Linked DNA regions of Acuticoccus sp. I52.16.1. The protein of the gene in region 2 interacts with the protein of the main gene of each other region in a pairwise test. Links are inferred from orthologs where the notes say so. Each region holds a gene or a part of one and is shown on either strand. Other genes may lie near its edges. The genes, in order: trkA and ptsN.

Region 1 (3,184 bases), 3.3 Mb from region 2 along the record:
CCAGCTCTGTAGGTAGTTCGCCGCGGCGGCCTCTCAAGCGGGACCTTCGCGCCGCTGTCTTAATACACGCTCAGAGGGAGTTTTTCCACGCCTTCGTGGAAGCGCGCCCGCATGGCAGACACGATCGAGCCGGGTTGGCCGTTGCCTATAACCGCGTCGTCGATCTTCACGACCGCCGTCGCCAGCATTGTCGCCGACGTGATGAACGCCTCGCGCGCGGCCTTCGCCTCCTCGAGGGTGAAATGACGCTCCTCGACCTTGATTCCGTTGGTGGCCGCATAGTCCATGATCGCGGCGCGGGTGATGCCCCGCAGGATGCCCTTCTCGGCCGGGCGCGTGATCAGCGTACCGTCCTGCGCGACGATCCAGGCATTGGAGGACGCGCCCTCGGTCACGTAGCCCTCCTTGTCGTACATCCAGGCTTCCTTGGCGCCCGCACGGACCGCCTTCTGCTTGGCCAGCACCTGGGGCAGCAGAGAGACGGTCTTGATGTCGACCCGCTCCCAGCGGATGTCCGGGGTGGTGACGACGGCGATGCCGTCCTCGGAGTTCTTCACCGCGACGGACGGGCTGGTGGAGCGGGCCGTCACGACCAGGGTCGTGGGGATGGGAAGCTTGGGAAAGGCGAAGTCCCGCCGCGCCTGGCCGCGGGTCACCTGCAGGTAGACCAGACCGTTCTTCACGCGATTGCGCCGCGCGGTCTCGCGCAGCACCGTCTCCATGGCGCGGCGCTCGAGCGGCCAGTCCATCTGCAACTCGGTGAGCGAGCGGCCCAGGCGGTCGAGGTGGCGCGTCATGTCGACGATGTGGCCGTTCCAGATCTCGCACACTTCGTAGACGCCGTCGGCAAACTGGAAGCCGCGGTCCTCGACATGCACGTGCGCCTGGGCGTGCGGCAGGTAGCGACCGTTGACGTAGGCAATCCGGCTCATCGTCTCTCCGTTCAGAAGAATTCCAGGCTCACCCGGAACATCTGCTCCACTTGGTGCACTTTTTCGCTCAACGCGAACATGACGACGCGGTCGCGGGCCATGATCTGCGTGTCGCCGTTGACCTCGATCGCCTTGCCGCGCCGCACGATGGCGCCGACACGCACCCCCTCAGGCAATTCCAATGCCCGAAGCGGCCGACCGACCAGCAGCGAGGTCTCCAGCGCCTCCGCCTCGATCACCTCGGCCGACCCGTTCTGCAGCGAATGCACGCTCTCGATGCGACCGCGACGCACATGGCGCAGCACGCGGCTGATGGTGACCGCACGCGGGTTGACGTACGCGTCGATCCCCAGCGCGTTGGCGAGCGCGGGATACGAGACGTTGTTGATGAGCGACAGGTTGCGCGCGCAGCCCAGCGTCTTGGCCATCACGCAGGCGATGATGTTGGCCTGATCGTCGTTGGTGAGGGCGACCATGGTGTCGGCATCCTCGACGTCGGCCTCGCGCAGGACGTCCTGGTCGAGTGCGGAGCCGTTGAGGATCACCGTCTTGTGCAGCTGGTCGGCGATGTAGAGCGCGCGCTGGCGGCTCGCCTCGACGATCTTCACCTTGGTCGACGGCTCGCGTTTTTCGAGCTGCTGGGCGACGTAGAAGCCGATGTTGCCGCCGCCGGCGATCACCACGCGGCTCGCCTTGGGCTCGTCGTGGCCGAAGATCACCAGGGTGCGGCGCACCTGCTCGCGCGGGGCGACGACGTAGACGAGGTCGTCCACCCGCAGCATCTCGTCCGACTTGGGCACGATCAGCGTGCCCTGGCGGTAGACCCCCGTGACCACGGCGCCGAGGTTGGGGAAGAGGTCGGTCAATTGCCGCAGCGGCGTGTCGACGACCGGGCAATCCTCCTGGCACAGGATGCCGACGACGATGATCTTGTCGTCCGCGAAGCGCACCGTCTCGACCGCGCCGGGCAGCGACAGGCGCCGCATGACCATCTCGCCGACCTCGATCTCGGGTGAGATCACCACGTCGATCGGCATGTTGTCGCGCGCGAAGAGCACCGAGTAGACTGGGTTGAGGTAGGATTGGGCGCGCACGCGGGCGATCTTGGTCGGCACCTGGAAGATGGTGTGCGCGACCTGCGTCGCCACCATGTTCACCTCGTCCGACTGGGTGACGGCGATCAGCAGATCGGCGTTCTCCGCGCCGGCGGCCGCCAGCGTCGGCGGGTGGGCGCCATGGCCGATGACCCCGCGCACGTCGAGCTGGTCGCGGACGTTGGCGATGAGCTGGGGCGAAAGGTCGATGACGGAGACGTCGTGGCCCTCGTGGGCCAGCCGCTCGGCGATACCGAATCCGACCTGACCTGCACCGCAAATGACAATGCGCATAGGCTAGTTGTGCGCCACGTTCAGCGGCTGAGTGGGACGCAAGCGCGCGTCACGCAAGGAAAGAGCACGCGGAGCCGGCATTATCCGCGGATGCGGCGCGCGTTGTTTCGCCCGGCACGTCGGCCGTGCGAACGGCATCGTCCACGCTCGCGATCATGACCTTGGTCACGCGACGATCTCCCAGCTCCCAACGGACGTTCACAGGCGACGTCCACCCCCCTCTATATAGGCGATCCGGCATGGCTTGGCCCATCCTAGCCCTCTTTCAGTGCCGCGGCGAGTGCCGCCTCGGCATGGATGGCGGTCGAATCGAAGACCGGCGCGCCGATGTCGTCCTGGCCGATCAGCATCGTCACCTCGGTGCAGCCGAGGATGACGCTGTCCGCACCGGCCTCGATCGCGCTGTCGACGAGTTCGAGATAGCGCGCCTTGGAGCCCGCGTCGACGATGCCCCGGCACAGCTCCTCGTAGATGATGCGGTGCACCGCGGCGCGCCCCGCGTCATCGGGCACGCGCACGTCGAGCGCATGCCGCTCGCGCATGTGGCCGCGGTAGAAGGCGCCCTCCATGGTGAACTTCGTGGCCAGCAGCAGCGGGGCCATGCAGCCCTCGGCGCGCACCGCCTCGGCCGTCGCGTCGGCGATGTGGACGAGCGGCACGCCCGCCGCCGCCTCCACCGCGCCGGCCATCCGGTGCATGGTGTTGGAGCAGATCACCAGGACCTCGGCACCCGCGCGCGCCAGCGTTTCGCCCGCCTCGACCATGCGTGCGGTGGCGCCGGCCCAGTCCCCCTCGGCCTGCAACGCCTCGATCTGGGCGAAGTCGAACGACCACAGGAGGATCGGCGCCGAATGCAGGCCGCCG
Region 2 (3,161 bases):
CCATAGTGTCGCGGCAGCGAGCCTTCTTCGAGGGCGAGGCGCAGCATGTCTCGCCGCTCACCCTGCGCGAGGTGGCGCAGGACATCGGCATGCACGAGTCCACCGTCAGCCGCGTCGTGTCCAACAAGGCGCTCGCCTCGCCGCGCGGGGTGTTCCCGTTCCGCGCCTTCTTCGCGGTGGCGATCGACGCGGGCGACGGCGCGGTGTCGGCCGAGGCGGTGCGTGCACAAATTCGCCGCATTGTGGACACCGAGAGCGCCACCAATGTGAGGTCCGACGACGAGATCGTGCAGACGCTGAAGAACAGCGGCATCGTGATCGCGCGGAGGACGGTGGCGAAATATCGCGAGGCGATGAACATCCCTTCGTCGGTGGAAAGACGGCGCATGGCCCGTCATGACGGGTTCGGCTCGGTAGGGTCGCGCAGGTGATCGACAAGATCGGGCAAATCGTACACGCTCGATCTGGAACATTGACACCACTGGCGCGCGCGCCTAGAAGGCCGCGCCACGGCTCGGCGCCACCGACGATCGCGTCCCCGTGACAGTCCCTGTTTCGCGTGTCGCGGAGATGTCGGACCGTCGTCCGGCTCTGGCCTCCGCCCCACGTCTATCGAAGACGACATAGAAACGATTCGGGATTGTCATGGCCCTCACCATCGCTGGCAAGAATATGGACGTCGGCAACGCTCTGCGGCAACGCATCGAAGAGCGGGTCGAAGCGTCCGTCGGGAAATACTTCGACGGGAACCATTCCGGGCAAGTGACCGTTTCGAAGACCGGCGCCGGCTTCGAGGCCGATTGCACGATCCACCTCGACACGGGCGTCCTTCTGAAGACCTCCGCCACCGCCGGCGACGCCACAGCGGCGTTCGACCAGGCCGCCGAGCGGATCGACAAGCGACTGCGCCGCTACAAGCGCCGCCTGAAGGCCCACAAGACCGGGCCGTCCACGGCGGAAGTCGAGGCCGCGGTCGCCAACTATACCGTTCTCGCCGCCCCGGACGAGGACGAGGAGCTCGAAGAGAACTACGCGCCCCTCGTCGTCGCCGAGACACCGACCAAAATCCGTACCATGACCGTCTCCATGGCGGTCTTGCAGCTAGATCTCATCGATGCCCCAGCGCTCATGTTCCGAAACGCGGCCAACGGGTCGCTCAACGTCGTCTACCGACGCGCGGACGGGAATGTCGGCTGGATCGATCCGTCGCTCGCCTCGGGCAACGCTTCGTCCGGCGCGTCTCACACCGCTGCGGATTAATCCCGTGGACCTGACCGACCTCCTTGCTCCAGACGCTGTCGTCCAAGGCCTCGATGTCGGCTCGAAGAAGCAGGCGCTCCAGGAAATCGCCAGTCTCGCCGCACGGCGGACCGGCCTCCCGGAGCGCGAAGTGTTCGACACGCTCCTGCAACGCGAACGGCTCGGATCGACCGGTGTCGGCCACGGCATCGCGATCCCGCACGGCAAGCTCGTCGGCCTGCCCAAGCTGTCCGCGTTCTTCTTCACGCTCGCCCGGCCGATCGAGTTCGAGGCGCTGGACGACCAGCCCGTCGACCTCGTCTTCGCGCTGCTGGCGCCCGAAGACGCCGGCGCCGACCACCTGAAGGCGCTGAATAAGATCGCCCGCACGATCAAGCAGCCCGGCATGACCGACCAGCTGCGCGATGCCGAGAACGCGGCCGAGCTCTACACGCTGCTGACCCGCGCCCCCGTCGCCGCCAGCTGACCGCGCCGCGGCGGGCCGCCGACGGGCGCCACCCGCCGTCGGCACGACGGCTGCGCCGGTTATAGGCGATCCCTATCTCCGGTCGGGATGATGCCCGCTTGCCAAGGCGCTCGCGCGTTGGCATCTGGTATCGTTCAAAACAAAGGAGGACGAGAGCCATGGCGGCGCGCACGCTGTACGACAAGATCTGGGACGACCACCTCGTCGAGCTCCAGGACGACGGTACGGCGCTTCTCTACATCGACCGCCACCTCGTCCACGAGGTCACCAGCCCGCAGGCCTTCGAGGGGCTGCGCCTCGCCGGCCGCAAGGTCCACGCCCCGCAGCGCACCCTCGCCGTGGTCGATCACAACGTGCCGACGACCGATCGGTCCGCCGGGATCGACGATCCGGAGTCCCGCACCCAGGTCGAGACGCTGGCCCAGAACGCGGCCGACTTCGGCATCGAGTACTACAACGAGCTCGACGCGCGGCAGGGCATCGTCCACATCGTCGGCCCCGAGCAGGGGTTCACGCTGCCGGGCATGACCATCGTCTGCGGCGACAGCCACACCTCCACGCACGGCGCGTTCGGCGCGTTGGCGCACGGCATCGGCACGTCCGAGGTCGAGCACGTCCTGGCGACGCAGACGCTGGTGACCCGCAAGGCGAAGAACTTCCGGATCGACGTCGACGGTATCGTGCCCGCGCACGTGACGGCGAAGGACATCGTCCTGTCGATCATCGGCACCATCGGCACGGCCGGCGGCACCGGCTACGTGATCGAGTATGCCGGCGACGCGATCCGGGCGCTGTCGATGGAAGGGCGGATGACCGTCTGCAACATGTCGATCGAGGGCGGGGCGCGCGCCGGCATGGTGGCGCCCGACGAGACGACGTTCGAGTACATCGCCGGCCGCCCCAAGGCGCCGCAAGGCGCCGCGTTCGACCATGCGGTCGCCTACTGGAAGACGCTGCCGTCCGACGACGGCGCCCACTTCGACCGCGAGATCCGGCTCGACGCCGCGGCGCTTCCGCCGATCGTCACCTGGGGCACCTCGCCCGAGGCGGTGATGAGCATCGACGGCGCGGTGCCCAACCCGGCCGACATCACCGACCCGCACAAGCGCCAGGCGATGGAGCGGGCGCTGCAATACATGGGCCTGACGCCGGGCACGCCGATGTCGCAGATCGCGATCGACAAGGCGTTCATCGGCTCCTGCACCAACGGGCGGATCGAGGATCTGCGCGCGGTGGCGGCCGTCGTCCGGGGTCACAAGGTGGCCGAGGGCGTCTCCGCGATGGTCGTGCCGGGCTCGGGCCTGGTGAAGGCGCAGGCCGAGGCGGAGGGCATCGACAAGGTCCTCACCGACGCCGGCTTCGAGTGGCGCGAGCCGGGCTGCTCGATGTGCCTCGCCATGAATGCCGACAAGCTCAACCCCGGCGAGCGCTGCGC

Evidence for each region.
Region 1: the proteins of ptsN (region 2) and trkA interact in binary tests that used the Escherichia coli proteins (3 or more experiments, as listed by UniProt). The link is inferred for Acuticoccus sp. I52.16.1 from one-to-one orthologs.

The regions. Positions count from the first base shown.
Region 1 is NZ_CP094828.1:5,062,937-5,066,120, forward strand. The notes cover bases 133-2,995. They hold trkA (Trk system potassium transporter TrkA), read right to left. Parts: upstream 2,321-2,995; coding sequence 944-2,320; downstream 133-943. Other genes in these bases: MRB58_RS22680 (D-amino-acid transaminase), read right to left, coding at 133-932; MRB58_RS22690 (aspartate/glutamate racemase family protein), read right to left, coding at 2,575-2,995. Outside these bases: more of MRB58_RS22680, read right to left, coding at 60-132; more of MRB58_RS22690, read right to left, coding at 2,996-3,184. UniProt on the Escherichia coli protein: Part of the constitutive potassium transport systems TrkG and TrkH. May regulate the transport activity of TrkG and TrkH systems. Binds to NAD(+) and NADH.
Region 2 is NZ_CP094828.1:1,736,227-1,739,387, forward strand. What follows is about bases 156-2,995. They hold ptsN (PTS IIA-like nitrogen regulatory protein PtsN), read left to right. Parts: upstream 156-1,264; coding sequence 1,265-1,726; downstream 1,727-2,995. Other genes in these bases: rpoN (RNA polymerase factor sigma-54), read left to right, coding at 156-431; hpf (ribosome hibernation-promoting factor, HPF/YfiA family), read left to right, coding at 646-1,260; leuC (3-isopropylmalate dehydratase large subunit), read left to right, coding at 1,885-2,995. Outside these bases: more of rpoN, read left to right, coding at 1-155; more of leuC, read left to right, coding at 2,996-3,161. UniProt on the Escherichia coli protein: Seems to have a role in regulating nitrogen assimilation.